One region of the Thioalkalivibrio sp. ALE30 genome, then DNA from elsewhere that is predicted to be linked to it. Evidence: predicted binding sites of a transcription regulator. Region 1 holds the regulator's gene; each other region holds the start of a gene.
What was found. The regulator FliA, encoded in region 1, starts transcription of late flagellar genes. The targets are predictions, from matches to a motif close to GCTAAAGTTNNNNNNNNNNCNGCCGATA.
Positions count from the first base shown of each region.

Region 1 (7,818 bases):
GGCTGATGGAGTTCGGCAAGACCTTCGCCAAGTTCGTGCTGATCTCCAGCGTCGCGGTCGCGGTGCTTGCCACCTTTTCCGATCGCCTGCTGATGCTGGGCTACGAGCCGATCCATCAGGGTATCGCGCATACCGCCCAGCTGGTGCTGGGGACCTTTATCGCGGTATCGGCCGCGCTGATCGTGGTGGCGGCCATCGATGCGCCGTTCCAGATGTGGAACCACCAGAAGCAGCTGCGCATGACCCGCCAGGAGGTCAAGGACGAATACAAGGAGACCGACGGCAAGCCGGAGGTCAAGCAGAAGGTCCGCCAGCTGCAGCAGGAGATGGCGCAGCGGCGGATGATGGAGGAGGTCCCGAAGGCCGACGTGATCATCACCAACCCGACCCATTACGCCGTGGCCATCGTCTACGAGGCCTCGCGCATGGCGGCGCCCAGGGTAGTGGCCAAGGGCGCCGACGAGGTCGCGGCCTCGATCCGTGCGGTCGCCGACGAACACGCGATCGTCCGCGTCGAGGCGCCGCGCGTCGCCCGCGCGATCTATTTCACCACGGACCTGAACCAGGAGATCCCCAACGGCCTGTTCGTCGCCGTCGCACGCATCCTGGCCTATGTCTACCAGCTCAAGCGGGCCGACGCCGACGCGCAGATGCCGGATGACCTGCCAGTGCCGGAGGATTACCTCGATCCGGACAAGCAGCGCGGCAAGCGGAGGGATCGCTGATGGCCTTCTTCGACCGCCTCGGGAACGTCGGCAAGTGGGGACTCGGCGCGCCGATCCTGCTGATCGCCATGCTGTCGATGATGGTGCTGCCGCTCCCGCCGCTGGCGCTGGACGTGCTGTTCACCTTCAATATCGCGCTTTCGCTGGTAGTGATCATGGTTGCGGTGTATACGCCGCGGCCGCTGGAATTCGCCGTGTTCCCGACCGTGTTGCTGGTCGCGACGCTGCTGCGCCTGGCGCTGAACATCGCGTCTACGCGGGTGATCCTGCTGGAAGGCCATACCGGGACTGACGCGGCGGGCAAGGTGATCCAGGCCTTCGGCGACTTCGTGGTGGGCGGCAACTACACCGTCGGCCTGGTGGTGTTCGCCATCCTGATCATCATCAACTTCGTGGTGGTCACCAAGGGCGCGGGGCGCGTCTCCGAGGTCAGCGCCCGCTTCACCCTGGATTCCATGCCCGGCAAGCAGATGGCGATCGACGCCGACCTGAACGCCGGCATCCTGACCCAGGAAGAGGCGCGCAAGCGCCGCGAGGAGATCGCCAGCGAGGCGGACTTCTATGGCTCCATGGACGGGGCCTCCAAGTTTGTTCGCGGTGACGCGATAGCCGGCATCCTGATCCTGTTCGTGAACATCATCGGCGGCCTGACCATCGGGGCCGTCCAGCACGGCATGACGATCGGCGATGCCGCGACCAATTACGTGCTGCTGACCATCGGCGATGGTCTGGTCGCGCAGATCCCGTCGCTGGTGCTGTCCTCCGCGACCGCGATCATCGTGACCCGCGTGACCAGCAGCCAGGACATGGGGCAGCAGGTCTTCGGCCAGATGTTCTCCAACCCGCGCGTGCTGTACGTGGCCGGGGGTGTGATCGCCGCACTGGGGATCGTGCCGGGCATGCCCAATGCCGTGTTCCTGGGCCTGGCCGCGCTGATCTTCGGCGGGGCATACCTGCTCAAGCGCCAGGCCCGCGAGGCCGAGGTGGAGGTGGAGCGCATCCCGCAGGAGGACGAGGGCGGGGCCCGGTCCGAGGATCGCGACCTGACCTGGGAAGACGTGCCGCCGGTGGATCTGGTGTCGCTGGAGGTGGGCTATCGCCTGATCCCGCTGGTGGATCGCACCCAGGACGGCCAGCTGATGGGCCGGATCAAGGGCGTGCGGCGCAAGCTCTCGCAGGAGCTGGGATTCCTGCTGCAGCCGGTGCATATCCGCGACAACCTCGAACTGAGCCCGAATGCCTACCGCATCAGCCTGCTGGGCGTGACCGTGGCCGAGGCCGAGGTCTTCCCCGAGCGCGAACTGGCGATCAATCCGGGCGAGGTGTTCGGGACGGTGCCGGGCACGCCGACCAAGGACCCGACGTTCAATCTGGATGCGCTGTGGATAGACCCGGCGGACCGCGACCAGGCCCAGGGTGCCGGCTATACCGTGGTCGACTGCGCCACGGTGATCGCGACCCATCTGTCACAGGTGTTCCGCGAGAACGCGCATCGCCTGATCGGCCACGAGGAGGCGCAGCACCTGCTCGACCAGCTGGCGCGCCATTCGCCGAAGCTGGTGGAAAACCTGGTGCCCAAGACGCTGTCCCTGTCCATCGTGCTGAAGGTGCTGCAGAACCTGCTGGCCGAGCAAGTCTCGATCCGCGACCTGCGCACGATCGCCGAAACCCTGGCAGACGAGGGGGTCAAGAGTCAGGATCCCGGCACTTTGACCGCGGCGGTGCGGGTGGCCCTGGCGCGCTCGATCGTGCAGGACCTGGTGGGGCCGGAGGACGAGCTGCCCCTGATCGCGCTGGATCCGTCGTTGGAACAGCTCTTGCATAAGTCCCTGCAGGGGAGCTCGGGCGGCACGGTTGGACTGGAGCCCGGGCTGGCGGAGCGGCTGCAGCGCTCGGTGGCCGATGCGGCCCGCCGCCAGGAGACGGCCGGACAGCCGGCGGTCCTGGTGGTGGCACCGGAGATCCGCTCCTGGATCGCCGGGTGGCTGCGCGGCGCGGTCCGCAGTCTGACCGTGCTGGCCTTCACCGAGATTCCGGACAATCGCCGGATCCGGGTGGTTGCCACCGTCGGCCAGGAAGAGTCGCAGAAGCAGTCCGCCTGAACGACACGATGAAGGGTTCCGCCGCGCGAGCGGCGCAGGAGAAAAAGCATGAACGTCAGACGATATCGGGCCCGGGACATGCGTGATGCGATGCGCCAGGTGCGCGAGCAGCAGGGCGAGGACGCGGTCATCCTGTCCAGTCGCCGGGTCGACGGCTGGCTGGAGGTGGTCGCGGCGCTGGAGGACGGCGCCGCGTCGGAGCCGGTAGCCGCGCAGGACGCGCCCGCGACGAGCCGCGAAGCGAGCACAACCGCCCGACCGGCCCGCGAGCGCGGCGCCGGTCAGGCCGCGGCGTCGTGGCCGGCCGACCCGGAGCTGACCGCCATGCGGCAGGAGCTGCGCGACCTGCGCAGCCTGATGACGCGCCAGTATGCGGAGAGCGAAGAGGCGCGCTGGGCGGCCCGCCACCCGCTGGCGGCGGAATGCAAGGCGCGCCTGATCGACCGCGGGTTCAGCGAGGCCCTGGCGCGCAGCCTGGCCGGAAGCATTCTCGATGACAGCTCGCCGGAACAGGCCTGGGAACGCCTGCGGGCGCGGTTGTCGGGCGCGATTGCCACCCACCGGCCGGACATCCTGGACGAGGGCGGCCTGCTGGCGCTGGTCGGGCCCACCGGCGTTGGCAAGACCACCACGCTGGCCCGCATCGCGCTGCGCCAGATCCGCCGCATGGGCCCGGATTCGGTTACGCTGGTCACCCTGGACAGCCAGCGCATCGGGGCCACGCGCCAGTTGCAGGCCTTCGCCCAGATGGCGGGGATCTCGGTGCGGGTGCTGCAGAACGCGAGAGAGTTGCGCGAACTGGCGCGCCGCGTGGAGGATGGGCACCTGATCCTGGTGGATACGGCGGGACAGGCCCCGCGTGCAGTGGAGGACGAATCCCTGTTCGCGCACCTGCCGCCGGACATCCGGGCCGAGAGCTGGCTGGTGGTGTCGGCGACGACCCAGGGGAGCGCGTTGCGGCGGGTGCTGGAGGCATTTCGCAAGGCGGAGCCCTCGGCGCTGGTGCTGACCAAGCTGGACGAGGCCGAGGAGCTGGGCGAGGTCCTGTCCGTACTGCTCGATCAGCACCTGGGGCTGGGGTTCGTCAGCGATGGCCAGCGTATTGCCGAGGACTTTCACCGGGTCGATACCGGGTATCTGACCCGACTGGCCCTGGAGGATGCCGCCGATGAACCCGGGGCAGCGGCCAATGCCCGCGAGACCTGGGCGGCCGAGCGCCTGGCGGAGATGGAACCGCCGCGACGCGCGCGCGCCCAGGCACGTCCGGCACGGGCGGCGGAGCCCGCCACGCTGGAACTGATTCAACCGGTCGGGAAGGGGCGCTATGCCACGCACTAACAAGCCGTTGAAGGTCATCGCGGTTGCCTCGGGCAAGGGCGGGGTGGGCAAGACCAACGTATCGGTGAACCTGTCGGTGGGCCTGGCCCGGCTCGGGCGCGAGGTCATGCTGTTCGACGCCGATCTGGGCCTGGCCAACGTGGACCTGCTGCTGGGGATGCGTCCCGAGCGCACGCTGCACGACCTGGTGACCGGTGATGTGGACAGCCTGGAGGATGTGCTCGTCCAGGGGCCGGACGGGGTAAAGGTGGTGCCTTCGGCTTCGGGGATCGCGGCGATGGCCAACCTGACGCCGGCCGAGCATGCCGGTCTGATCCATGCCTTCAGCGCCTATCGCAAACCCCTGGATGTGCTGATCGTGGACACCGCGGCCGGCCTGCAGGAATCCGTGACGTCGTTCTGCCGCGCGGTCCAGGAGACCCTGGTGGTGGTCTGCGACGAGCCCGCCTCGATTACCGACGCTTATGCCCTGATCAAGGTCCTGCACCGCGATCATGGCCTGCGTCGCTTCCGCATGGTGACGAACATGGTCGACGGCCGCGAAGGCGCCGAGCGACTGATGCAGAAACTCAATACCGTCTGCGGCAACTACCTGCCGGAGGTGGTGCTCGACCTGGCCGGCTATATTCCGATGGATGATCACCTGCGCAAGGCGGTGCAGAAACGCGCGCCAGTGGTACAGCAGTACCCCGGGAGCCCGGCGGGGAAGGCCTTTGCCGAACTGGCACGGACCGTAGACCGCTGGCCGGTGGGCGGCGGTGACCACGGTGGCGTCGGGTTTTTCGTGGAACGGATGCTGCAGAGCGCATGATGACGACGCGTAATCGACTTTCCGGCTATCAGGCGGCCTCCGCGGCCAGCGGCGGGCACGAGGAGCTGATTGCCGATCACGTCGAGCTGGTCCACCGCATCGCCCATCACCTGATGGCGCGGCTCCCCGCCTCGGTGCAGGTGGATGACCTGATTCAGGCGGGCATGATCGGGCTGCTCGAGGCGGCGCGCCAGTTCGAGGGCGGCCAGGGCGCGACCTTTGCCACCTACGCCGGGATCCGCATCCGTGGCGCGATGATCGACGAGCTGCGCCGCAGTGACTGGACACCGCGTTCGGTGCACCGCAACAGTCGGCGTATTGCCGCGGCGATCCAGACCGTCGAGGCGCGCGAGGGGCGGGCGGCGCGTGGCAGCGAGGTCGCCGCCGAGCTGGACGTGCCGATCGACCAGTACTACGAGATGCTGCAGGATCACGCCGGAGCCCACCTGTTCGCCCTGGACGACCTCGGCGGGGGTGACGACGGGGCCGATCGCGTGATCGAAGGGCAGGAGGTGTCGCCGGCCCGCACCCTCGAGGCCGGTGAGTTCCGTCAGGAACTGGCCGAAGCCCTCGGCGACCTCCCCGAACGCGAGCGGCTGGTGCTGTCGCTCTACTACATCGAAGAGCTCAACCTGCGCGAGATCGGCGCCGTGCTGGGCGTGACCGAGTCGCGCGTCAGCCAGATCCGAAGTCAGGCCACCATTCGACTGCGCGCCCGCCTGGGTTCGTGGCTCGAAGACGGTACGGCTTTGCAGTTATTCTAAAACCCACCCTACGAATCCCGGAGTGACGTGTGGACAAGGGAATGAAGATTCTCATCGTGGACGACTTTTCCACGATGCGGCGCATTATCAAGAACCTGTTGCGTGATCTTGGCTTCAACAATACCCAGGAAGCCGACGACGGCAGCACCGCGCTGCCTATGCTGCAGAACGGGGATTTCGACTTTCTGATCACCGACTGGAACATGCCCAACATGCCGGGGATCGACTTGCTGAAGGCCGTGCGCGCCGACCCGAACCTCAAGTCCATGCCGGTGCTGATGGTGACGGCGGAGGCCAAGCGCGACCAGATCGTCGAGGCGGCCGAGGCGGGCGTGAACGGCTACGTGGTCAAGCCGTTCACCGCCGAGACGCTGAAGGAAAAGATCGACAAGATCTTCGAACGCATTGAAGCACAGGGATAATCATGGGCCTGTGACCGATATGCCCGACGCCCGTGGCACCGACCGCCGCGGGCGTCGTCCGAAACCTTCCGCGCCGTACCCGCAAGAGGCTTCTCATGACTGAACAGGAACACCCACCACGCGACGATCAGCTGGAGCTTGCGCGGCAGTTGGTCAAGACGCTGGAGGCGGGCGACGACACGGGCGCCCGGGCGCTGGTGCAGGATCTGGCGCGCCCCTATGACCGCGAACTCTTCGACGAGCTGGGCAAGCTGACCCGTGATCTTCACGAGGCCCTGCAAAGCTTCCGCGGCGATTCGCGTCTGGTCGAACTGACCCAGGCGGAGATCCCGGACGCAAAGGAACGCCTGAATTACGTGGTCACGATGACCGAACAGGCGGCCCACGACACCATGAATGCCATCGAGTCGAGCCTGCCGATCGCGGAGTCGTTCAGTCAGCAGGCGGCCGACCTGACGGCGAAGTGGACGCGCTTTCGCAACCGCCAGCTCTCGGTGGAGGAGTTCCGGGACTTTGCCCGCGAGCTCGACACGTTCTTCGCGCAGGCGGGGGAAGACACCGAGGAGCTGCGCCGGCTGCTCTCCGAGGTGCTGATGGCACAGAGCTATCAGGATATTACCGGCCAGGTGATTCGCCGCGTGATCCAGCTGGTGACCGACCTGGAAGAGAACCTGGTGTCCCTGATCCGGCTCTCCAGTGGGCGCATGGAGCAGGTCGAGGCGGCCGAGGCGTCGCTTGAACAACGCGAGGAGGATCGCGAGGCGGACCGCAAGGGTCACGGTCCCAGCGTGCCCAAGACTCAAGATTCCGCCGCGGATGTCGTTCAAGGACAGGACGAGGTGGACGATCTGCTATCGAGCCTGGGCTTCTAGGCAGTTCCCCTCATGCGAATGGCGCCACGCGACCGGAGAGACTGAATGGCCATCGACCCCAATGACGAAATCCTTCAGGACTTCCTGATCGAGGCCGGGGAACTGCTGGAGGGGCTCAACGAGCAACTCATCGACCTGGAACAGAATCCGGATGACCGGGATCTGCTGAATGCGGTCTTTCGTAGCTTCCATACCATCAAGGGCGGGGCCGGCTTCCTGAGCCTGGATCCCCTGGTGACCGTGTGCCATCACGCGGAGGACGTCTTCAACCTGCTGCGTAACGGTGAGCGGCGGGCGGACAGTCACCTGATGGACACCATGCTGCGGGTGCTGGATACCCTGAACGTGATGTTCGGGGACCTGCGCTCCGGCGTGGATCCCACGCCCGCCGAGGCCGACCTGGTGGAAAACCTCCGGCGCATGGCGAACAACGAGGACGTGGCGGCGGAGCCCGCCGCGCCGCCGCCCCCGGAACCCGAGCCGGAGCCAGAGCCCGAACCGCAAGCGGATACGGATGCGGAACCGGCGGCGGATGGCGAAGCGATGGTCGGTGCCGGTGACGAGATCACCGACGACGAATTCGAGGCCCTGCTCGACAGCCTGCACGGCGATCAGCCGCCGAAGCCCGTGGAGACGGACTCCACCGCGGGCGATGCGGCCGGAGAAGAACCGGCTGCGGAGGATGCGAGTGGCTCCGGCGACCTGATCACCGACGACGAATTCGAGAACCTGCTGGACGAGTTGCAGGCCAAGGGCGCCGGGCCGGCCGCTACCGGGGCAGTCC
Region 1 is NZ_KB898168.1:467,645-475,462, reverse strand. It holds gene flhB (flagellar biosynthesis protein FlhB) at 1-725, shown strand, start outside; gene flhA (flagellar biosynthesis protein FlhA) at 725-2,827, shown strand; partial or broken gene flhF (flagellar biosynthesis protein FlhF) at 2,876-3,983, shown strand; gene D107_RS0102130 (MinD/ParA family protein) at 4,152-4,976, shown strand; gene D107_RS0102125 (RNA polymerase sigma factor FliA) at 4,973-5,740, shown strand; gene cheY (chemotaxis response regulator CheY) at 5,782-6,162, shown strand; gene D107_RS0102115 (protein phosphatase CheZ) at 6,258-7,034, shown strand; gene D107_RS0102110 (chemotaxis protein CheA) at 7,080-7,818, shown strand, end outside.

Region 2 (7,818 bases), 180 kb from region 1:
GGAGCCCGTCTACTTGTTCGACCTGGACGCGGTCGCCGTGGCCCGCGCGCCGGTGGCCCAGTTCAGCCCGCTGTCGCCCTATCCGTCGATCCGGCGCGATCTGGCGGTGGTGGTCGGCGAATCGGTCGCCGCCGGCGACGTGCTGGCGGCCATCCGGGAGCTGGACCTGGAGCTGGTGCAGGATGTCCGCCTGTTTGATCTGTACCAGGGCAAGGGCTTGAATCCGGACGAGAAGAGCCTTGCTTTGGGCTTGATTTTACGGGCTTTTGATCGCACCCTAGGCGAACAGGATGTGGCTGGCGTCACCGACGCGGTGATGCAGCATCTCCAGGCCCGGTTCAACGCAACCCTGAGACAATAAGGCGATGGCAGCTGTTACCAAGGCGGATCTTGCCGCCGTGCTAAACGAGGAACTGGGTCTCAACAAGCGCGAGGCCAAGGAATTCGTCGAGATGTTCTTCGAGGAGATGCGCCAGTCGCTGGAAGCAGGCGAAGGTGTAAAACTCTCGGGCTTCGGCAACTTCATCCTGCGCGACAAGAACCAGCGTCCGGGACGCAATCCGAAGACGGGCGAGGAGATCCCGGTATCCGCGCGACGCGTGGTTACCTTCCGCCCGGGGCAAAAACTGCGCGAGCGGGTAGAGAGCTATGCTGGAGGCGAGTAACCACCAGGAACTGCCCGCGATCCCGGGCAAGCGCTACTTCACGATCGGCGAGGTGGCGGAGCTGTGCCAGGTCAAGCCGCACGTGCTGCGCTACTGGGAGCAGGAATTCCCGATGCTGGCGCCGGTGAAGCGCCGCGGGAACCGCCGCTACTATCAGCGCCAGGACGTGATCCTGATCCGCCAGATCCGGGCTCTGCTGTACGAGGAGGGCTACACGATCAACGGGGCCCGCCAGAAGCTCTCCGGTGACGAGGCGAAGGGCGATCGCCAGCAGGCCCAGCAGATCATCCAGGACACCATCTCCGAGCTCGAGTCCGTACTGCGCACGCTCCGCGCCTGACCTTCCTTGTGCCCGCGTTCAGAAAGTCTTTTTGAACCACAGAGGGCACGGAGTTCACGGAGAAGGTCGTTAAGGAGGCGCTGATCCAAGTCTTGGGCGTTGGGTGTGTCGTCTCGCTGGACGCGTCTAGGAAACCGTGTCGCCGCCTTGTGTTTCCAAGTCATTTCTCCGTGCCCTCTGTGCTCTCCGTGGTGAATAAAATGCCCGTGCGGATCGCGATCACCGTGATAGTCGCTCGGTTCGCTTTGAGGGTGTTGGGTGCTTTCGTGACGGCGGGGAATCGGATATAGTTCGCGGCTTCGGGGCGTGGCGCAGTCTGGTAGCGCATCTGCATGGGGTGCAGAGGGTCGCAGGTTCAAATCCTGCCGTCCCGACCAAACAGGAAGCATGAAAAAGGCCGCTTGTAGCGGCCTTTTTTGTGTCTGACGTCCGAGTTTGTCCGGGCGGGTCTATTCCATCGAGCGGCGACGCGCCTCGCGCTGGTAATGCAGCAAGGCGAGGTTGGTCTGGCGCTCCAGCCACTGGGTCATCCCGACAATCTCGAAGCCGGCGTATTCGTAGCCCTCCCGCGTACTGCGCCGCCGGTTGGCCAGGCGCAGGTCGCCCGAGAGCCGCTCACTGACGTCGGGGAGCAGCAGATTGGTGAACGCGAGGGTGGTGCCGGTCTCCAGCGTGTCGAGCGTGGCCGTGGCCAGCTCGATGCACATGCCCTGGCCCGAGAGATCGACGAGCTCGCCGATGACCGGGTCCTTCCAGCCGGGCGCGCGCAGTTCGATCTGCGGGCGCTGGGCCATGGGGATGTGAACGCGGAAGGTTTCGCGGCGCTGGAGATGCTCCAGTGTTTCGGGGTAGGGGCAGGCGTACAGGGCGCCGCCTTCTTCATGTTCGATCCGGGCCACGGTGGTGGAGAAGCGTACGGCCACGCCGCGCAGCGCGGCGAATACCCGCAGGGGCATACCGGAGGTGACATGCTGGTGCGCGCGCGGCGGATTCAGTTCGTCGAGAAAGAGTTCCTTCGCGGCGGGGTCCAGCCGGACCAGGGCCGAAGTGTACAGCGGGCCGTCGGCGTCGAGCCGGACGCTGACCAGGGTGAGCTTGTGGTCCAGGTCCTTGAGAATGCCGGCGATCCGGTCCGGCTTGTCGACCGTGTAGTCGGTTTCGTCCATGCGTCCGTGACGTTAGCTGGGTGTGAGGACGCAAGGTACTGGTCGAGCATCCGAAATGCCAGCATCGGTGCGAATAAGCTGCATCAGGCTTGTGTGATACGGCGTCCGCCACGGGTGTTGGGGCGGGTGCGCCCGTAGGGGTCGTAGGTCGCCGCCGGGCCGGCCTCTTCGCCGCGCAGGATCTGCATGGAGAGCTCCACGCGCTGGCGATCGCGATCGATCAGGCGTGCGTTGCCCTGGTTGAGGGTGTTGCAGCGCTCGATGGACTGGCGCAGGGCCTGCCAGTGATCGTTGAGGACGGCACCGTCGTCCATGCGCGAGAGCAGGCGGGCCATGCCCTCGGGTGTGAATGACTCGCTCGCGGCCTCGGCGATAGCGCGCTGCTGGCGGGTCTCGGTCTCGAGTTCCTGCAGCAGCCCCTGCTTGGTCGCCACGACCTCCTGCAGGGTCTCCGGGGTGCGCGCCTCGACCGCGCGGGTCTCCTGGATCAGGGCCTCTTCCAGTTGGTGGGCCAGCCGGATCGAGGTTTCCAGGGAGCGCAGCAGGCGATGGCGCGTGTCGGTGTTCATCGGTGAGGTCCGTGATTAGCGCAGCAGGCGCTCGAGGTCGATCATGCGGTCGGCCAGCTGTTCGTTGTCCACCGGGTAGTTGCCGCTGGCGATCGCCTCGCGCAGCTCGGCCACACGCGCCGCGTCGAACGGGGCGTTCTCGCCGGCGCTGGCGGCCGAACTCATCGCCTGGGCGGCGCCGGTCAGGGTAAGCGAATCGTTACCGGTGGTCGCGGCGCTATCCGACCCTTGCGCCCGGTTGGGCGCGCCGCTGGAGTCCTCGCGGCCCTTGACCGTGGAGCTCTGGCCGTCGGGGCGCAGACTGTTCGTATTGAGGCCCTTGATATCCATTGTGCCGTCCTGTCGTTGTAACTGTGCTGCAAGTGTTTACGGCCGCGTGTGCTGAAACTGTAGCCCTGTGGCGGTGGTTTTTGTAACACCGATCACAGAGTCGGCATCAAAGTGTCACCCGGACGTGCCCGGAGGGCTGGATTTCGCCCTCGACCACGCGCCCGGACGAGGTGTTCTTGACCCGGATGCGGTCCCCGAGGCTGCCGTTTTCCAGGGCCTCGCCCTGCATGCGGATGGCGATCGAGCCGTTTTCGGCAAGGATCGTGACCCGCTGGCCGCGGCTGACGATCTCGCGCTGGGTGACGTGCTGTGTGCCGATGATCTGGCCCGGACGAATGCTGCGCCGGGTCTGCTGACCGATGAGGGCCGACTTGTCTTCATGATAACTGCCCGCGTGGCGTGACGTCTCGATGCGCTGGAAGCGCAGATCGCCGCTGGTCAGCGTGTGCTGGCGAGGGAGGTTGCGACTGGCCACCAGCACCTGAGCGTAACGTTCCACCGTGGCCGGGACATACAGCTGCCAGGTGACCGGGCCCGCACACTGAAGGTGGATCGCGGTATTGCCGTCGCGGCGGCCGCCGGGCGGGAAACGGGCGTTGAGTCCGTCATGGCAGTAGGCCAGCCGGAGCCGGTTGTCGAGCTGGCCGATCTCGATATTGATGTTGTCGCTATGTTCGGCGTCCAGCTCCTGCAACAGAAACTGTTCCGCGGCCGCGCGGATCTCCGCAACGGGGTGGATCTCGGCGTGGGCCGGCACGGAGAGCGCGAACCACGCCACGAGAGCCATGAGCCCCATGGGGATGCAGCGTGATGTACAGGTTGTATGTGGATGCATATGCCGGTCCTCGCCGCCCGAGGGAATACCCCGGGTCTGCCGCGTCCGTTCGCGGACCCGAAGCTATGCAGGTTTGATGCCAGTTGTCCGGGCGGTGCCCGACTCAAGGCCCGGCGTTCAATGCCGTTATCCCTGGGAAGCGGCGCCAGAAGGCGCATACAGGCGATTGCAAATGACAGCCCGGGGGTGCGCGGTGCACACTGACCTCCCGGGAGCGGCTCGCGGCAGATGGGCGCGGGACAAGGAGAGCAGCACCATGAGTCAATTCATTGACGATGTGAACCAGCGAACGCAGCTGGTGGGTCAGAACCGGATGGAACTGCTGCTGTTCCACCTGGGTGGATCACAGACCTTCGGAATCAACGTGTTCAAGGTGCGCGAGGTGATCCCGTCGCCGCCGCTGCGCCAGATCCCGGGGTCGATGAGTGTGGTGCGCGGTGTGGCTACGCTGCGGGGCGGCACGGTGCCGATTATCGATCTGGCGCGCGCCATGGGCCTGCGCAGCGCGGCCGGTGCCAGCGACAGCGGCGACCAGAAGGTGGTGGTCACCGAGTTCAACCGTTCGGTGCAGGGCTTCTGGGTGTCGGCCGTGGACCGGATCGTGAATGTGAACTGGCAGGATGTGAAGTCCCCTCCGCGTGGTACGGGGCGCGAGTCCTTCCTGGTCGCGGTCACCGAGATCGACAACAAGCTGGTCGAGATCATCGACGTGGAACGGGTGCTTTCGATCGTCAATCCTCTGCCGACCGAGGTCTCCGAGTCCATCCGAGCGGACGCCACGCCAGCGGGGGGGCGCAAGGTCGTGATCGTTGACGACTCGGTCGTGGCGCGCAAGCAGATCGAGGGGGCGATTCGCGGTCTCGGGTTCGAATACGAGGTTTTCAAGGATGGTCAGGAGGCGCTCGACTTCCTGGAGCAGAAGGCCGGGGAGGGCCCGGTTCGCGACCAGATCGAGCTGGTGATCTCGGACATCGAGATGCCACGCATGGACGGCTATACGCTGACGGCGCGGATCCGGGACAATCCCGCCCTGAAAGATCTGAAGGTGCTGCTGCATTCCTCGTTGAGCGGCGAGTTCAATACCGACATGGTCAAGCGCGCCGGGGCCGATGCGTTTCTCTCGAAATTCAACCCCGACGAACTGGCCAACGCGGTGCTCGACCAGACCGGGCGCGAGGATCAACAGGTCGAATGACCGCCGGGGGGAACGGGGTTGCCGCCCGGCAAGGCCGGGGCGGCGTCACATGGCCGACAAGGGCCCAGTGTCGTGTCCCGCCTGCGACACCGTATACTGAAACCCGCTACCGGGGATTCCCCCTGCGTTTCGTGGCGCGGGCGCCGCTGTCAAGGACTCGTCATCAGGATGCTAATCACCATGGACTGTGCTCGGGGATGAACCGGTGATCGATTCCCGCGATTACGAGGAGTTTTCCCGCTTCCTGCAGGACTGCTGCGGCCTGGTGCTGGGTGACAGCCGTCAGTATCTGGTGTCGAGCCGACTGTCCCGGCTGCTCGACGAGTTCGACTTCAAGAGCGTGCCGGAGCTCCTGCACGCGATGCGGCAAGCCCCGAATCCGCGGCTGCGCACCCGTGTGATCGACGCGATGACGACCAACGAAACCTCGTGGTTTCGCGATGGCTTTCCGTTCGAGATCCTCCGGCATGTGTTGTTGCCGGAGCTGGCTGCGAAGGGAAGCAGCATCAAGGTCTGGTCTTCCGGCTGTTCCAGTGGCCAGGAGGCCTACAGCATCTCCATGGTCGTCTCCGAGTGGGAGGAATCCCGCCCCCCGCGCAAGGTGCCGGTATCCATCCTGGGGACGGACCTGTCGGAGAAGATCCTGGATGACGCCCGGCGGGCGGTCTACGACGGCCTGAGTATTGTGCGCGGGTTGAGCGAGAGCCGCCGCGCGCGCTTCTTCGAGACCGTGACGGACGGCCACAAGGTCGTTCCCGAGGTGCAGCGGCGCTGTCGTTTTCAGAAGCTCAACCTGATCGACAGCTACGCGGCACTGGGCAAGTTCGACCTGGTGTTCTGCCGCAACGTGCTGATCTATTTCTCCGGCGAGACCAAGCGACAGGTTCTTGACGGTATTGCCCGGCAGATGAATCCGGGCGGCTATCTGTTTCTTGGCGCTTCGGAGACGGCCGGCCCGTACACCAAGGCCTTCGAGACGGTTCGCACCGACTACGGCTCGGTCCTCCGGCTCAAATCCTGACGCCCCTCCGTCGCAGGGCCGCCAGGTCCGAAACGCCCGCGCAATGCGGCCGCGACTCGAATTGCCCCCTTCCCACGTTTCCCGCTAAGGGCGTCCCCAGCCGAGACGGATTCCCGTCGCTGGCATAGCGATTGCATCGGTCTCCTCGCAAAGGGCCGCAATGGCTGCGTCCCGGTTCTGGTAGCGAGGGTCCGCCACGGGCGGACAGGACGGAAACGATGAGTCTCTCTCTCGACAAGGCGATGGGCATCCTGCCGCAGGCGGTCAACGTGCGCGCCCAGCGCATGGAGCTGCTGGCCTCCAACATCGCCAATGCGGACACCCCGAACTACAAGGCGCGCGATATCGACTTTCGCGCGGTGCTCGAGTCCGCGGCTGGGAGCGGCAATCACTTGCCCATGGCGCGTAGCCAGGCGGCGCATATCGACCCCAATGCCGGGGCGATGAACGGGCAGGCCGAGGCGCTTTATCGCGTCCCGTCGCAGGCGTCCCTGGATGGCAACACGGTGGATCCGCAGATGGAACGTGCCGCCTTTGCCGAGAACGCGATCCAGTACCAGAGCAGTCTGGAATTCCTTAACCGCCGGGTCTCCGGCATCCGCGAAGCCCTGAGGGGCGACCGTTAACGCGGGCCTGATCGGGAGATCGATGTCGTGAGCAACATGTTCAGTCTGTTCAATACCTCGGCTTCGGCGCTGTCGGCGCAGTCGGTGCGCCTGAATACCGTCGCCTCGAATCTGGCCAACGCGAACACCGCCGCCACCAACCCGGACGAAGCGTATCGCGCCAAGCAGGTGCTGTTCCAGAGCGTGATGGATCAGGCCAACCCGAATGGTGCGGCGACGTCCGTGCGGGTGGCCGGCGTGACCGAGTCGCAGGCCCCGCCACAGGCCCACTACGAGCCGCACCATCCGCAGGCGAACGAGGAGGGCTACATCTTCCGCCCGGCGATCAGCGTGGTCGAGGAGATGGCCAACATGATGTCCGCCTCGCGCAACTACGAAGCGAACGTCGAGGTGATGGAGACCTCGCGTCAGCTGCTCCAGCGCACATTGCAGATCGGCCAAGGCTAGAGGAGCCCGCCATGACACAGATTTCCCCCGAATTGCTGGATCGCCTCGGCCTGTCGCGCCCGGAGAAGAAGCCGGAAGGCGAGATGGACCGCCTCGGGCAGTCCGACTTCCTCAAGCTGATGACCACCCAGCTGGAGAACCAGGACCCGATGGAGCCGATGGATAACGGTGATTTCCTCGGCCAGATGGCGCAGTTCTCCACCGTGACCGGCATCGAGCAGCTGTCCAAGTCCTTCGAGAAGCTGGCGCAGTCCCTGGGGCAGAACCAGACGCTGCAGGCGGCTTCGCTGGTTGGCAAGGATGTACTGGTGCCCGTCGAGTTTGGCGAACTGGGGCCCGACGGGCGGGTGAACGGCGCGGTCGATCTGGAGCGCGCCACCGAAGAGCTGCAGATCGACGTGTACAGCCCGAATGGCGAGCGCATTCGCCGCATGAATATGGGCGCTGCCGGCAGCGGCCTGCAGGAGTTCACCTGGGACGGCATGCGCGACGACGGCACCTTCGCGCCACCGGGCGTCTACGAATTCAAGGCCACGGCCCGCTCCGGGACCCAGTCGGAGGCCGTGGATACCTTTCTGGATGCCCGCGTGGAAAGCGTCGCGGTGGGCAGTGACTCCGGGCTGG
Region 2 is NZ_KB898168.1:650,062-657,879, reverse strand. It holds gene pheT (phenylalanine--tRNA ligase subunit beta) at 1-361, shown strand, start outside; gene D107_RS0103015 (integration host factor subunit alpha) at 366-665, shown strand; gene D107_RS0103010 (MerR family transcriptional regulator) at 649-1,005, shown strand; tRNA gene D107_RS0103000 (tRNA-Pro) at 1,306-1,382, shown strand; gene D107_RS0102995 (flagellar brake protein) at 1,455-2,171, opposite strand; gene D107_RS0102990 (flagella synthesis protein FlgN) at 2,255-2,740, opposite strand; gene flgM (flagellar biosynthesis anti-sigma factor FlgM) at 2,756-3,070, opposite strand; gene flgA (flagellar basal body P-ring formation chaperone FlgA) at 3,177-3,866, opposite strand; gene D107_RS0102975 (chemotaxis protein CheV) at 4,162-5,100, shown strand; gene D107_RS0102970 (protein-glutamate O-methyltransferase CheR) at 5,306-6,121, shown strand; gene flgB (flagellar basal body rod protein FlgB) at 6,340-6,747, shown strand; gene flgC (flagellar basal body rod protein FlgC) at 6,775-7,194, shown strand; gene D107_RS0102955 (flagellar hook assembly protein FlgD) at 7,206-7,818, shown strand, end outside.
Region 2: D107_RS0102975 (chemotaxis protein CheV) is a predicted target of FliA. The motif match lies at 4,007-4,034, and genes of this name have one in related genera.

Region 3 (7,818 bases), 120 kb from region 1:
ATTACCGCCGTTGGCTTCGCCCTCCCCGCGCTGTTGCGCATTGGCCAGGTCTCGCCGCTGCGCGTCCTGCGCCGCGATCTGGGCCTGCCGCCCACCTCGGTATGGCTCTCCGGCGCCCTCGCACTGCTCGCCTTCGGCGGCCTACTCTACTGGCAGGCCGCCGACCCGCAACTCGCCGCCTGGGTCCTGATCGGCACCGCGGTGGCCATCGCGTTGCTGGCCGTCCTCGGGATGGGGCTGGTGCTCGCCCTGAGGCCTCTGCGCAACCGCGGCGGCATGGCCCTGCGCTTCGGGCTGGCCAACCTGTCCCGGCGCGGCGGCCTCAGCGCGGTGCAACTGGTGGCCTTCAGTGTCGGGATCCTGGCCCTGCTGCTGCTGGCGATCGTGCGCGTCGACCTGCTGGAGGCCTGGGATGCCAGCATCCCGGAGGACGCCCCCAACCAGTTCTTCATCAACATCCAGCCGGGCCAGGAGCAGGCCTTCGCCGACCGGGTCGAGGCGGCCGGCCTCGAACGCCCGCAACTCGACCCGATGATCCGCGGCCGCCTGATCGAGATCAACGACGAACGCGTTCATCCGCAGGATTTTGACGATGATCGCGACCGAAGACTGGTGGATCGCGAATTCAACCTGTCGTATGCGCACACCCCGCCGGCGCACAATCGCATCGTCGACGGACACTGGTTCGGCGAGGCCGGGCAGGATCCCGACCGGGGCTGGTCGGTGGAGGCCGGACTCATGGAACGCTTCGACCTGGCACTGGGCGACTACCTGACGTTCCGGGTCGGGGGGCAGCCCATCCGCAGTCCGATCACCAGCGTCCGCGAGGTCGACTGGGACAGCTTCCAGGTGAATTTCTTCGTCATCGGCCCGCCTCCGCTGCTGGACCAGCAGCCCCGGACCTTCATCACGGCCATGCACGTGCCCGAAGACCAGCGCAGCGCCCAGAACCAGTGGTTGCGGGAGTTCCCCGCCGTATCGGCCATCGACGTCAGCGCCATCCTCGCGCAGGTCCGCGATGTGATGGACCAGGCCACGCGGGCGGTCGAATACGTCTTCCTGTTCACCCTGATCGCCGGGCTGACCGTGCTCTACGCCGCGGTCCAGGCCACCCGCGACGTCCGACGACGGGAGGCCGCCCTGCTGCGCACCCTCGGGGCACGTCGCGACCACATTCGCAACGGCTTGCTGGCGGAGTTCGGGACCCTGGGCCTGCTGGCCGGGCTGCTCGCGGCCGTGATCGCCACGGCAGTGGGCGCCCTGCTCGCCTGGCAGGTTTTCGAGTTCGACTACAGCGTCAATCCCCTGACCTTCGTCTACGGGATCGGGGGCGGTACGCTGGGGATCGCCCTGGCCGGCTGGCTGGGGACGCGCCGGGTGCTGGACCAGGCCCCGCTGGCGGTGCTGCGCGGCCCGGAATAAGCCGAGCCGGGGTACTCGCGTGCCCCGATCAGTGGCCGTACATGATGTCCACGTCGAGGAAACCGAACAGGACCAGTAGCGCCAGCGCCCAGAGGTAGAAGGAGAAGACCTTCAGGTTGGCGCGGTACAGGAAGAACAACACCATCTTCAGCGACACAATCCCGACCAGCGCGGATACCACAAAGCCCACCGCCAGGGCCGTCCAGTTCAGGTCCCCAAGGCCGTTGCCGTTCAGGACGTCCAGCGACTGCACGGCGGTCGCCGCCAGGATCGTGGGAATCGCGAGGAAAAAGCTGTACTCCGCCGCCCAGCGCCGCTTGAGCCCGGTGAAGAGCGCGAAGACGATCGTCATACCGCTGCGCGAGAGCCCGGGAATCAGCGCGAAACCCTGCGCCACGCCGATGATCGCCGCGATCTTCGGGCTCAATTGGCGCAGGCCCAGCGGGCGCCGCTGCAACCGGTCCGTCCACCACAGCAGCACGCCGGTGAGGCTGAGCGTCCCGGCGATCAGCGTCGGGTGGGCAAACACCTGCTCGAACCCGGCCTTCAGGGTAAAACCCACGACGGCGGTCGCGAACACCGACAGCCCGCACAGCAGCGCCAGGCGCAGGAACAGCATCTCGCGCCCCGCGGAGCCCCGGGCGGAGGCCCACTGCCAGCTCTCGCGGGCGATCCCGCCGCTCAGCCGCAGCAGGCTCTTGCGGAAGACAAAGACAATCGATACCAGCGTGCCGACGTGCACCACCAGATCGAACAGGATCATCTCCGGGCTTTCCGGGGGCGGCAGTGGCTCACCCTGACGAATCAGCCAGTGCTGGGTCAGAACCAAGTGGGCGGTCGAGCTGACCGGAAGAAACATGAAGATGCCCTGCACGATCCCGAGCAGGGTGGCGACCCAGACTGTCATGACAGGTGCGACTCCGTGATCCCGAGGCGGGCCGCAGTATACGCAAACCACCCACCAGGCGTCGGTACCGGCGTCGCACCGCCGGCAAAAGCCCGGCTACACTCGGAACTGCGTCGTCAGACCTCGCAACTGCTCGATGCGCGCCACCAGGGCATCGGTCTCGCTGGCGGTGGCCTCGGCATTGGCCGCTGTCACCTGGGCCCCCTGACTGACCTCCGTGAGGGTGCCATCGACCTCGCGCGCGACCTCCGCCTGCTGTGACACGGCACCGGAGATCTCGTTGTTGAGATGCCGGATCCGCTCGACCGCCGAGCGGATCGACTGCAGGGCCTCGCCGGCACCGGCGGCCTCGTCCACGCCCGTTTCGCCCTTCTCCCGACTGCGCTCCATCGCACCGGCCGCCGAGCGCGCACCCGCCTGCAGCCGCTCGATCATGGCCTGGATCTCGGTCGTGGACTCCTGCGTCCGGGTCGCGAGCGTCCGGACCTCGTCGGCGACCACGGCAAACCCCCGACCCTGCTCGCCCGCGCGGGCCGCCTCGATGGCCGCATTCAGTGCCAGCAGGTTGGTCTGCTCGGCGATCCCGCGTATCACATCGAGAACCGACCCGATCTGGTCCGACTCGGCCTGAAGACGCGCCACCTGTTCGTTGGCGGTGCCGATCTCGCTCGCCAGCTCGCGCATGGTGCGCACGGTTGTGTCGACCACGCCGGAGCCGGTCCGGGTCTCGGTCTCGGCCTGGTCGGCCGCCTCGGAGGCCGTGCGCGCGTTGCGGGCGATCTCCTCGGCCGAGGCCGTCATCTGGTTCATGGCCGTCGCCACCTGGCCCAGCCGCGCCTGTTGCTGCTGCACCTCCTGATTCGTCTCCTCCGCCACGCGGTGCAGGGTGCCAACCGACTCCCCCAGCTCCCGTGCATGCTCCACCATCTCGGAGACCATGCGCTGCAGACGCTCGATGAAGGCGTTGAACAGACGAGCCAGGCGGTCGATGCCGTCGTTGCGCGGGGCCTCGATGCGCTGGCGCAGGTCCCCCTCACCCTCCGAGACCGCACGGAAGCGCCCGGCCAGTCCAGCCAGGCGGCGACGGATCATGAACACGAACAGGAAGTACACCACCACGATCACGCCAATCGCCACGCCCAGCATCATCGCGTTGACCTGCCAGGCCGCGACATCCAGCAGCCGGTCCACCGCAGCGGCCACTTCGGCCTCCAGGGCCGGCGTGGTCGCGTGCTCCTGCATGACCTGCTCCAGGGTGGCCTCCATCCCGCCCTTCAGCGTGGCCGTATGCCAGAACACCGCCGCGGCGGCGATCAGGAAGAACACCCCAACGATCGCACTCAATGCGAGCGAGAAACGTCCCGCCAGCGAAAGGCGACTCAGCCACCCACTCTCCTGCTCCATTGCTGCCCCCTGATGCCGGTACACTCCGGCTTTTGTTATCGCTGTAACGACCCACCGGCCCGAAGCTGTAGGCCGATGTGCACCTGTGCTTCACGCGAACGCAACGCATGCGCTTGTGACGCAGGTCCGGACCGATTAAGGTTCTATGAAATATACGTTCAAGCATATCCTCGATCACCGCGAACCGACGAAACCCTCCTATGCAGCTCACCCGCTATACCGATTTTTCCCTTCGCGTCCTGATGTACCTCACCGTGCAGCCGCGCGAGCAGCGCGTAACCGTCAGCGACATCTCCGAGCAGTTCGCCATCCCCCGCAACCACCTGGTCAAGATCGTGCACCAGCTCGGCCAGAAGGGCTACATCATCACCCGGCGCGGCAAGGGGGGCGGGATCTCGCTCGCCTGCGAACCCGCGGAGATCAACGTCGGCAGCGTAATCCGCGACATGGAGCCGAACCTGAACGTGGTGGACTGCGAGAACCCCGTCTGCCCGATCCTACCCGCCTGCCAGTTGCGCGGTGTTCTCAACGACGCACGCGACGCCTTCCTCGCCGTGCTCGACCGCTACACCATTGCCGATGTGACCCAGGCGCCCGACTACCTCTACGAGCTCCTGCATCCCGGCAAGAGTGCCTGAACGCCGGTATCCTTCGGCCATGGAACGGCCCGACCCGGCACCCCGAAAACGAACCGCCCTCCACGCGCACACCGGCGCCCGCTGGCTGGCCGTGGCCGTTCCGTGCCTGCTGGCGCTTGCGAGCGCCGACGCACGCCAGGCCTGTCCCGATCCCGGGACCACACCCACCCCCCTCGCCGAACTGCGCGCGGGGACCCTCCCCGAAGGAACGGAGGTGGTCGCGGAAGGCACCGTAACCGGCGTCTTCATGGACACGGACCAACTGGGGGGCTTCTACCTGCAACAGGGCTCGGCCACCGGGGCCACGGGCCTGTTCGTCTACGCCCCACGAAGGGACCCGGTCGCGGCCGGGCAGCGCCTGCAGGTGCATGGCGCCTTCACCCGCCATCGAGGCCGCCCCCAACTCTCGCAACTGGACGCGGTGGTGACCTGCGCCGACGGCGAACCGCCCGCCCCCGTCGACCTGCGCCTGCCCGACGCGGCCGACCGGCTGGGCGACTTTATCGACCAGCCGGTCCGTTTCCCGCAGCGCCTGACGGTCACCGACAACCGGGACCTCGGCCGCTACGGAAGCATGACGCTGGCCGCCGACGGGCGCCTGACGCACCCGGGCCAGACCGCCCCCGCGGACAGCCCGGGGCGCCAGGACATAGATCGGCGGATCGAACTGGACGACGGGAGCTATCGCGCGAACCCCGACCCGATCCCGTACCTCGACGACCAGGGGACCCGCCGCGCGGGAAGCTCGGTGGAAGGCCTCACCGGCATCCTCACCCACGCCTTCGGCGCGTACCGGATCCACCCCACCGAGCCCGTAGACTGGACCGGCGGCCAGCGTCCCGACCCGGTGCCAACCGCGGATGCGGGTGACCTGCGCATTGCCACCGCGAACATGGAGAATGACTTCGTCACGCTGGGCGAGCGTGGTGCGCAGACCCCGGCCGAGCGCCAACGCCAGACCGCCAAGCTGGATGCCCTGCTGCAGGGCCTGGATGCGGACCTGCTGGGTGCGGTCGAACTGGAAAACGCCGCGGCTGCGCGCGAGACCCTGGTGGCGCGCCTGAACGCCCGCCCCGGGGAGCGTGGCGAATATGCGGCCATCGTTCACCCGGCACCGGGGGACGACGCGATCAAGGTCGGCCTGCTCTACCGACCGGAACGGCTGCGTTTGGTCGACACGGCCGCCGACCGCGATACCGTCCACCACCGCCCCCCGCTGCTGGGCTGGTTCGAAGCGGGCGCTACCGGCGAACATCTCGGTGCAGTGGTCGTACATTTCAAGGCCAAGAGCGGCTGCCCCGACAGCGGCGATATCGACCGTGGCCAGGGCTGCTGGAACCAGCGCCGTACCGCGCAGGCCGAACGCCTCGTCGCCTGGATACGCGAACAGCAAACCGGCGAGTTCGCGGATGCTCCCGTCGTGGTCCTGGGCGATCTCAACGCCTATGCCGCCGAGGACCCCCTGCACGTCCTCCATGCCGCAGGAAAACACGATCTCGTGCACGACGACCCAAGTACCGCCCATACCTACGTCTTTCGCGGCCAGGCCGGGCAGCTGGACTACCTGCTGGGGCCCGACACGCTGCGTGAACGAGTCCGGGACGGCGCCACCTGGGCGGTCAACGCCGACGAGCCGGAATTCCTCGGATTTGATGGCCGCGCCCCGGCCGACGGGCCCTGGCGCGCCTCGGATCACGATCCGGTCTGGGCCGACCTGTACCTGGACTAGTCGGTGACTGCGGCCACTCAGTCGCGGGCGTCCGGTTCCGCAGGCACGGCGGCCTCCGCCTCGGCCGCCGACACGTTGTCGACAATCCGTACCGGCAACGGCCCGCCCAGGCTGCCCAGGGTCCTCTGCGGAAACGGGATGTCGATACCGGCCTCGTCCAGTGCCGCCTTCACCCCCTCGTGCATGGAGTTACGCAGGTCCAGGAATTTCTCCCGCCGCGCCCAGACCGAGAGCTGGATCTTCAGCGCGGAGTCGCCGTACTCGAGGAAGATGAACAGCGGCTTGGGCTCCTCCAGACAGACCGGGTTGCCCTCGGCGACCCCCATCAGCACATCGCGCAACTGCTTGAGATCGGTGTGATAGGCGACCCCGATCTGCATGTCGAGCCGACGGATCGGGAACCGACTGAGGTTGGTCAGCTGGGACTTCACCAGGCTCTCGTTGGGCACCCGGACCATCAGGTTGTCGAAGGTCCGCAGCTTCACCGACAGCGGATCGATGGACAGTACCTCTCCGGTGGCATCCCCCACCTTGATCACATCCCCGACAGAGAACGGCCGCTCACCGATCAGGAACAGCCCGGAGATCAGGTTGGAGGCGGAGGTCTGCGAGGCAAAGCCCAGCGCCACCGTGAGGATCCCGGCCGCACCCAGCAGCACGGTGAGGTCGAAGCCCAGCTCGCGCAGGGCCGAGGCCAGCACCAGGAGCACGATTACATAGAAGCTGATGCGCCGGGTCAGCATCACCTGCTGGGCATCGAGCTTGTCTTCCAGCACCCGCGCCAGCCCGCGCGACACCAGACGCGCGACCAGCAGACCCACCAGCAGATAAACCGCCGCGCGGACGGCCGCGAGGAACGCCTCGCTGGTGACGAAGGCCTGCGCGGCCTGTAGCCATTCATTCATCGTGTGCGTCGCCCCCTACTGAAACAGGGCGCTGAACGCCCGCACCATCAAATGCCGTCCGCCGGCCTCGCGGGGCTCAGCGATACGCTGCGCCCCCGTCGCGGCCCCGGGCGGCCCCGGGTCGATCTTCATCGCCGCCATGTCACGGTCCTCCTCGCGCTCCATGCGCACGGCCGGGGTCCACAGCCGATGGTGGCGATCGGCATACACCGGCAGTCGCGGCACCGGCAGGTTCACGCGCTCCAGGAACAGGGCATCGTCCGCCTTGTTGGCGATGGTCAGCGGCGTCACCACACGATGCGGCCGTTCCGGCACATCGGCCAGGTCCAGGCGCGCCTGGGTCCGGGTCGCGTAGCACAGCTCGCCATTCACGGTATTGGGGCCGAACCAGGTATCGGAAGGCGTATACACCGGGAATTCCTGCACCCGCGCCGCCCCCAGGTGCAGCTGCACCCAGGCCGGCGAACTGAGGTACAGGGTGACCTGCCCATGGGCCGGCACGTAGAACGGATTCTGCGGGCGGCTCACCATCGGACGATCGGCCAGGGCCACGCGCAGCTCCGGCTCGGCATCGGCCGGGGCCCCGGCAAACCGCAGCAGGTCCCGGGCACCGGCGGGAAAGGGTTCACTGCAGGGGACGTCGATCGCCAGGGTCGCGTCCGCCGCGTCGCGCGGTCGTTCCAGCACCATCTGCCATTCCTGCGCCCCATGCAGGAGCCACAGGTCCAGCGGACCGATGGACCAGCGACCGTGCGCGCCCGAGGCCAGCGGCCGGCGCCCCCACCAGGTCGCGGGATCGGTACGCGTTGTCGA
Region 3 is NZ_KB898168.1:352,009-359,826, reverse strand. It holds gene D107_RS0101610 (ABC transporter permease) at 1-1,422, shown strand, start outside; gene D107_RS0101605 (undecaprenyl-diphosphate phosphatase) at 1,451-2,329, opposite strand; gene D107_RS0101600 (methyl-accepting chemotaxis protein) at 2,426-3,733, opposite strand; gene D107_RS0101595 (Rrf2 family transcriptional regulator) at 3,934-4,371, shown strand; gene D107_RS0101590 (ExeM/NucH family extracellular endonuclease) at 4,391-6,100, shown strand; gene D107_RS0101585 (mechanosensitive ion channel family protein) at 6,118-7,005, opposite strand; gene D107_RS0101580 (hypothetical protein) at 7,021-7,818, opposite strand, start outside.
Region 3: D107_RS0101600 (methyl-accepting chemotaxis protein) is a predicted target of FliA. The motif match lies at 3,778-3,805, and genes of this name have one in related genera.

Region 4 (7,818 bases), on a different contig from region 1:
GACTGCCCGAGTTGCGCGAGTATCTGGGCCAGCGGGCGCTGCAGGCGCGCGGTGACGGGCCGCGCCCGGACGCGCCGGCGCCGGCCCTGCAGGTCCTCGGAGTGGGCGGCCTGCTACCCTTCGCATTCTTCGGGCTGGGCGCGTGGATGGCCCAGCCCGAATGGCAGGCTTTCGCGCTGGAGGCCCTGGCGCTCTATGGTGCGGTGATCCTGTCGTTCCTGGGGGCGATCCACTGGGGGATCTTCCTGGTGGATCGGCAGCACCGGGTGGGCCCGATCGCGGCCCCGGTGTGGGCGGTGGTGCCGTCCATCCTGGCCTGGCTGGCGGTCCTGCAGCCGCTGCCGGAGGCACTGATGACCCTGACGGTGCTGTTTCTCGGGGTGTTGTGGGTGGATCGGCTGAGCCTGTATCGCCGCGCATTGCCACGGGGCTACCTGGGCCTGCGCCTGGTGCTGACCGCCGGTGCGATGCTGGCGCTGGCCTCCGGCTTCGCGGTCACGCTGACGGCCTGAGCCGGGACAGAGGAAAACGCAAGAATGAGCGAACACAAGGACTCGATGATGGATGCAGACGCCCGGACGGCCGACGAGCCGACGGCCACCAATGCCTCGGGCCAGCCGCTGGCGGCCCCGGAACAGCTCGCCGAGCGCTACCGCGACATCCTCGCCGGCCTGGGCGAGAACCCGCAGCGCGAGGGCCTGCTGGATACCCCGATGCGCGCCGCGAAGGCGATGCAGTATCTCACCCGTGGCTATCACCAGGACCTGGACAGTATCGTCAACGGGGCCCTGTTCTCGTCGGACAACGACGAGATGGTGCTGCTGCGCGATATCGAACTGTACTCCCTGTGCGAGCATCACCTGCTGCCGATTATCGGCAAGGTGCATGTGGCCTACCTGCCGAATGGCAAGGTGATCGGTTTGTCCAAGATCGCCCGGATTGTCGACATGTTCGCGGCGCGCCTGCAGATCCAGGAGAGCCTGACGCGCCAGATCGCCGAGGCCCTGATGCAGGTGACGAACGCCAAGGGGGTCGGTGTGGTGGTGGATGCCAAGCACATGTGCATGACCATGCGCGGGGTGGAGAAGCAGCATTCGTCGATGGCGACCTCGGTGATGCTGGGCGCCTTCCGCGAAGACGGCCGGACCCGGCGCGAGTTCCTCAACCTGATCGGTCGCACGGGCAGCTGACCGTTCCCGGGGCTGCCGGGCGGGGTCACCCCACAAAAAAATGGCCCGACGCGAAGGTCGGGCCAAAGATCGTCCGGACACCCGTGTGATGGAGGGTTCTGGTCCGAACGGCGGAAAACCGGCTGCCGTTGCCACGAGCCGATCATTTCCGCAACTTGTATAAGTGGACAGGGACTGTGGAAACAGGTTCCTGACAGTCGCCGAAAGAATGTGTTGGGCATCACATTTTCCTGTCCCCGGGAGTCTCGATGCGCGGTCTGGAACAGATCCCCTGGTTGTACGACGGCCTGATGGCCGGTGCCGAGCTGCTGGGCCTGCGGCGCTGGCGCCGGCGTCTGGTGGCCGGTGCGCACGGCCGGGTACTGGAGATCGGCTGCGGGACCGGGCGCGACCTGCCGCTGTACGCCGATCCGGAACGGGTCATCGGCATCGACCCGGACCTGGCGGCCCTGCGCCGGGCCCGGCGGCGGGCGCCTTCCGTGCCGCTGGTGGTGGCGCGGGCCGAGGCCCTGCCGTTTGCCGACGGCGCCTTCGATACCGTGGTCTCCGGCCTGGTGTTCTGCAGCGTGCAGGATCCGCCACGGGCCCTCGGCGAGGTGCGCCGGGTGCTGGCGGAGGCGGGCGAGCTGCGCATGCTGGAGCATGTACGTCACACGCGGCCGCTGCTGGCCCGCGCCCAGGACCGGGTGCAGCCGGCCTGGACCTGTATCACCGGCGGCTGTCACCCGAACCGCGATACCGAGGCCGCGGTGGAACAGGCCGGCTTTTGCATCGACCCGGAAGACCGTCTGGCGCGGGGCGTGATGCGGCGCTTCGCCGCGCGGGTCTGTCGTGCGCCCGCGGATGCGTCCGGGCGTAACGCCGGGGATGGGGGCTGAAGGGCAAGGGCCTTTGTTCACCACGAAGGGCACGAAGATACGAAGGAAGGGCAAGGGCGTGTAACCACAGAGGTCACGGAGGACACGGAGAAAGTCGATCGTTGCCGGAACGGGCCGGGTGCTGGCCCAGTAAAGAGAAGGCCCCGGGCATAAGTGCGCCGGGGCCTTTCTGGACGGACAGTTGGTAACGTCTCAGGCGGTCGTGTTGATGTTGGTGCCGACGTTGTCCGGCAGACCCTGAGTGGCGGCCTGCATCTCGCCGATGTCGGGCATGGCCTGCAGCATCGACTGAGCCGCCATCTCCTGCGACTCCATCGCCTTCTTCTGCACGGCCACGTCTTTCTGCATGGCCACCTGCTGCTGGCTGTTCTGCGTGGCCATCGCGGCAATCGCGCTTGCGTCCATCTCGTACTCCCGGTTCTGAATGTGCAGGCCCGTTGCACCCGATAGGGGGAACGGGCCTGCCCCCGGTGACGGCTGCATCCCCGCAGACTTGAGCCCCCGAACCGGATTTTTTTCAGAAGGTTCCTGTTCTACGGCACCATCGCCGTGCGTCCGGGCTCCCCGCCCTTCTCCATACCCTGGCTGGTTCGATCCGCCCTGCCCCTTCCTTCGTATCTTCGTGCCCTTCGTGGTGAACAGCGCCCTTGACCTTCAATGGGCGTTTCGCTCGCCTCGTCCGCATCCTGCCTATTTGGGGGCGATCGCGACCCGCGCCTTCGGGGTGCGCCGTGACATGGGTGCCAGGGTCCGGAGATCCCGGCTCTTCGCTTCGCTGCGGCCGGGGTGACGGGGGAGTGTTGCCCCGTGCCCCGCGATCACCCGTCAGCAACGTCGGCTCCAGCGCGTCGCCCTGTAGTCAGTCCTTCTCCGTGTCCTCTGTGCCCTCCGTGGTGCAATCCGCCCTGGCCCTTCTTCGTGCCTTCGTGTGCTTCGTGGTGAATACATTCAGTCGGCGGGGCGTTACTGGCGCTGGGCCTCGAACTCGATGATCAGTTCGACTTCGTCGCCGACGATGTCGCGGGTCAGGCCGTAGGTCATGCCGAAGTCGGAGCGGTTGAAGCTGCCGCGCATCGACGCACCGAGCACGTACGGCCGGCCGAACAGGCCGCCGAGCGGGAACGGGTAGCGCCCGACCTTGTTGATCGTCACGTCGAGGTGGATGGTGCGGGTCTCGCCCAGCAGCTCGAGCCCGCCGCTCAGGCGCCCGGTGTTCTCGCTGGTCGGCTCGTAGCGCGTGGCGGTAAAGCGCATCTCCGGGTATTCCTCGACGTTCAGGAAGTCCTCGTTGCGCAGGTGGTCGTCGCGCTCGGCGTGGTTGGTGAACACGCTGTCGGTCTGGATGACGAAATGGCCGTCGCCCAGCTCGCCCGTGTCGGGGTCGAAGACGAACTCGCCCTCGGCTTCCAGGAACATGCCCAGGACCTTGGCATAGCCGGCATGATCGACCAGGAAGCCGACCGCGAAGTGGTCGGGGTCGATGACCCAGCGGTCGGCATCGGCCAGGGCCTGCGCGGGCAGCGCCAGGGCCGTGGCCAGCAGGCCACCCAGCAGCAGGCGGCGCAGGCGGGCGGGGCGGCGGTTGTTGCGGGCGTCAGTCATGACACACCTCCGGTCGGTGGCGGTACAGCCAGTGGATATCCACGGCAAAGGACAGGCCCAGAGCCAGCAGGCCGGCCAGGGCGATGGTGATGGCGGCGGGTGCGGGCAGGCCGGGGATCAGGACCAGTAGCAGGACCACGGTCTGCAACACGCAGACGGCCTGGCGGCGCCGGCTGGGCGGCAGCGGCGCGGCCAGCCAGGGCAGGGGGCGGGCGGCCAGCACGAAGGCGTAGCGCATCAGGCCGATCAGGATCACCCAGGGCCCCACCGCCGTCATCTGCCAGACGAGGATCGACAGGGCGAGGATCATGGCGGCGTCCAGCTCCATGTCGAAGCGGGCGCCGAACGCGGTGGCGCTGTCCGTGCGGCGCGCGACGGCCCCGTCCACCCCGTCCAGCACCAGTGCCAGGCCCGCGAGGGCGATCACCCACAGCGCCAGCACCGGTTCGTCCGGGGTGGGGGCGGCCAGGACCAGGCCGCCGAGCGGGGCGGTCAGCGCGGCGCGCAGGAGCGTGACCCGGTTGGCCGGGCCAGGGCCGCGCCCGGCAGACGCCACTCCGGCCGCCGGCGTGCGGCTGGCGAGGATGGCACCCAGCACCAGCCAGAGCGTGACGAAACCGGCGACGGTTGGCAGGCCCGCGTGCGCGTGCCAAACCAGCGCACCGGTTACGGCGAGGCCGGCCAGGCCCGCGAGCAGCCAGTCGGTCGCCCAGACCCGCAGGCCGGCCTGCAGGCGCAACGGGGAAGGCTTGGCAGGGGAAGACTCCATGCGGGGATTGTAGCGCTCCGTTGGCGATGGTCCTGGGGGCGCGCGGGTGGCACTCCCTGGTCTTGCGACCATGCGTGGCACCGGGAGTTGCCGCTTGCTGCGCCCTTCGCCCACACTGCGCGGATGATCGCGTGGCAGCGCACCCCGTTTCCGGGACCCTCCCGGTGAGCACGGCCGGCTCCGAACAGGCCTTCTGGGTCACCGGCCCGGGCACGGGCGCGTTGCGTCCGGAGGCACTGGCGGAGCCGGGCCCGGACGCGGTGCGGGTGCGCACGCAGTTCTCGGCGATCAGCCGCGGGACCGAGTCGCTGGTGTTCCACGGTCGGGTGCCGGAGAGCCAGTATCAGGCGATGCGCGCGCCGTTCCAGGCCGGCGAATTCCCGTGGCCTGTGAAGTACGGCTACATCAGCGTCGGCACCGTTGAGGCGGGTGGCGCGGCGCACGGGCTGGACGGGCAGCGAGTGTTCTGCCTGTATCCGCATCAAAGCGCCTACACGGTGCCGGCCGCCGCGGTGGTGCCGATACCGGATGCCGTGCCTTCGGGGCGCGCGGTGCTGGCGGCCAACATGGAGACGGCCATCAACGCGGTCTGGGACTTGCAGCCCGGTCCGGGGGATCGCCTCGCGGTGATCGGCGCCGGCGTGGTGGGCCTGCTGGTGGCCGGGTTGCTGCGGGCGATGCCGGGCGCCGAGGTCACGCTGATCGACCCCAATCCCGCCCGCGAACCCGTGGCGGCGGCGCTGGGATTGTCGCTCTGTACGCCGGAGGCGGCGCGGGGGAACCCGGAGCTGCAGGGGCTGGACGGGGTGGTGCATGCCAGCGGCAACCCGGCCGGGCTGGCGCAGGCCCTGGACCTGGCCGGGGTCGAGGCGCGGGTGGTGGAGATGAGCTGGTACGGCGACCAGCCGGTGCCGGCACCGCTGGGCGAGGCGTTCCATTCGCGGCGGCTTACGCTGCGCAGTTCACAGGTGGGCCGCATCCCGCCGGAGCGCGCGGCGCGCTGGGATTACCGTCGCCGCCTGGCGCTTGCATTGTCCCTGCTGGCCGATCCCGCACTCGACGCGCTGATCACTGGCGAGGATGCCTTCGCCAACCTGCCCGCGGCGATGGCCCGCGTCACGGGGCCCGAGGCCGCCCGCACCCTTTGCCACCGCGTCCGCTACTGATCTTTTATTTCTCAAGACGGGGAACCACCCGATGTACAGCCTGAACGTGCGTGACCACTTCATGATTGCCCACAGCTTCGCCGGCGAGACCTTTGGTCCGGCGCAGAAGCTGCACGGCGCGACCTACGTGGTCGATGTCACCTTCCGCCGCCGGGCGCTGGACGCGGACGGACTGGTGGTCGATATCGGCCGCGCCAGCGAGGTCGTAAAGGCCCTCCTGGCGGATCTCAATTACCAGAACCTGGACGAGCGCGAGGAGTTTCGCGGCCAGAACACGACCACCGAGTTTCTGGCCCACGCGCTGCACCAGCGCGTGGCAAGCGCCATCCATGCCGGCGAGCTGGGCGAGTCCGCGCGCGAGCTGGATGCGGTGTGCGTAACGCTGAACGAGTCGCATATTGCCTGGGCCAGCTACGAGGCCGCGCCCTGAGCGGAATGCGCGAACAAGGGAAACACTGATTAATGTGCACGCTCGCGTTGGTACCCCAGGTTTTCCGAGACAAGGCGCGGTGCGCAGCCGGTAGTGGTTCTACCGGCAAGCGTCGCAACGCAGGATCGGGGAATCTGGGGTACCAACCCCAAGGGGCTCGGCCGCCCGTTGCTATCAAAAACGGGCGCGCGCACAGCGTTGCGGTTCCCTTGTGCAGAATGACTGCACGGCGGTCACCGCGCATTAAACGCACGCAAAAGCGACTCGAGCGCGAGTGGGCACATTGATCAGTGTTTCCCTAGCGTTCGTGGTCCCGGGGGCGCTGAATCAGCGCACAGGGGGCTATCGCTACGACGCGCGCATGGTCGCGGGTCTGCGGGCGCGCGGCTGGCGGGTGGCGGTCCATGAACTGGACGGTTGCTTCCCGGGGCCTGATCCCGAGGCCGCGGCGGCGCTGGATACCGCGCTTGCGGGCATTCCCGATGCCGGGGGTGTGCTGCTGGACGGACTGGCGGCGGGGGCCTTCCCCGAGGTGCTGGCCCGACATGCTGTGCGCTTGCGCCTGATCTACCTGCTGCATCATCCGCTGGGGCTGGAGACCGGCCTGGCGCCGGCGCGGTCGGAGGACCTGCTCGCGCGGGAGCGCGCTGCCCTCGGGCACGTGCGGGGTGTGGTCGCGACCAGTGCCTTTACGGCGGGGCAGGTGGCCGCCTGGGGCATGCCCCCGGAGCGACTGCAGGCGATCCCGCCCGGCGTCGAGGCGCGCCCGCCTGCGACCGGTCCGGCGCCCGGCGCGCCGCGGCTGTTGCTCTGCGTGGGGACGGTGGTCCCGCGCAAGGGGCAGCTGGAACTGGTGCAGGCCCTGGCCCGGCTTGAGGCCGAGAACTGGCGGGCGGTGCTGGTGGGCGCGCGCGATCGGGATGCGGCGTATGCCCGGCGGGTGGAGACGGCGATCGCGGCGGCCGGGCTGGAGGGTCGCATCGAATGGGCCGGCGAGTGCGACGATGCGATGCTGGAGGGCTGGTACGCGCAGGCGTCGGTGTTCGTCCTGCCCAGTGTCTACGAGGGTTTTGGCATGGCCTACACCGAGGCCATGGCCCGAGGGCTTCCGGTGATCGGGACCACTGGTGGTGCGATCCCGGGGACCGTCCCCGAGGCCGCCGGGCGTCTGGTGCCGCCGGGTGATATCGGGGCGCTGGCTGGGGCCATCGAGGGATTGTTGCGCGACCCGCGGGGGCGCGAACGGATGGGCCGGGCGGCCCGCGCGGCCATGACGGAACGACCGGACTGGGACGGTGCGGTGGCCGCGCTGGAGCGAACGCTGGAGGACTGGCTGCGATGACCGAGACCTTCGACGCCGACTGGCTCGCCCTGCGCGAACCCGCGGATCACGCGGCGCGCTCGGACGCGCTGGTTGCGATGCTGGGCGCGGCGCTGGCCGGCCGGGTGACGGGGGATGCCCTGAGGGTCACCGATCTTGGCAGCGGGACCGGCTCCAACCTGCGCTATCTCGCGCCCCGGCTGCCGACCCCGCAACACTGGCGGCTGGTGGATCACGATAAGGGGTTGCTGCAGCGCGCGGCGGCCCCGGGCCCCGGGGTCGCGCTCGAGCGGCGGGTGACCGATCTGGCGGCAGACCCGGCGGCGGCGCTCGCGGGGGACGAGCCGCTGGTGACGGCGGCGGCGTTGCTGGATCTGGTGTCCGAAGCCTGGCTTGCCCGGCTGCTGGAGGGCTGTGCCCGCCAGGGGACGGCGGTCCTGTTCGCGCTGAGCTATGACGGGC
Region 4 is NZ_KB898169.1:19,343-27,160, forward strand. It holds gene D107_RS0103165 (DUF3429 domain-containing protein) at 1-512, shown strand, start outside; gene folE (GTP cyclohydrolase I FolE) at 537-1,190, shown strand; gene D107_RS0103175 (class I SAM-dependent methyltransferase) at 1,439-2,068, shown strand; gene D107_RS0103180 (YjfB family protein) at 2,261-2,473, opposite strand; gene D107_RS0103185 (YceI family protein) at 3,032-3,670, opposite strand; gene D107_RS0103190 (CDP-alcohol phosphatidyltransferase family protein) at 3,663-4,439, opposite strand; gene D107_RS0103195 (zinc-binding alcohol dehydrogenase) at 4,604-5,605, shown strand; gene D107_RS0103200 (6-carboxytetrahydropterin synthase) at 5,637-6,035, shown strand; gene D107_RS0103205 (glycosyltransferase) at 6,343-7,377, shown strand; gene D107_RS0103210 (hypothetical protein) at 7,374-7,818, shown strand, end outside.
Region 4: D107_RS0103180 (YjfB family protein) is a predicted target of FliA. The motif match lies at 2,540-2,567, and genes of this name have one in related genera.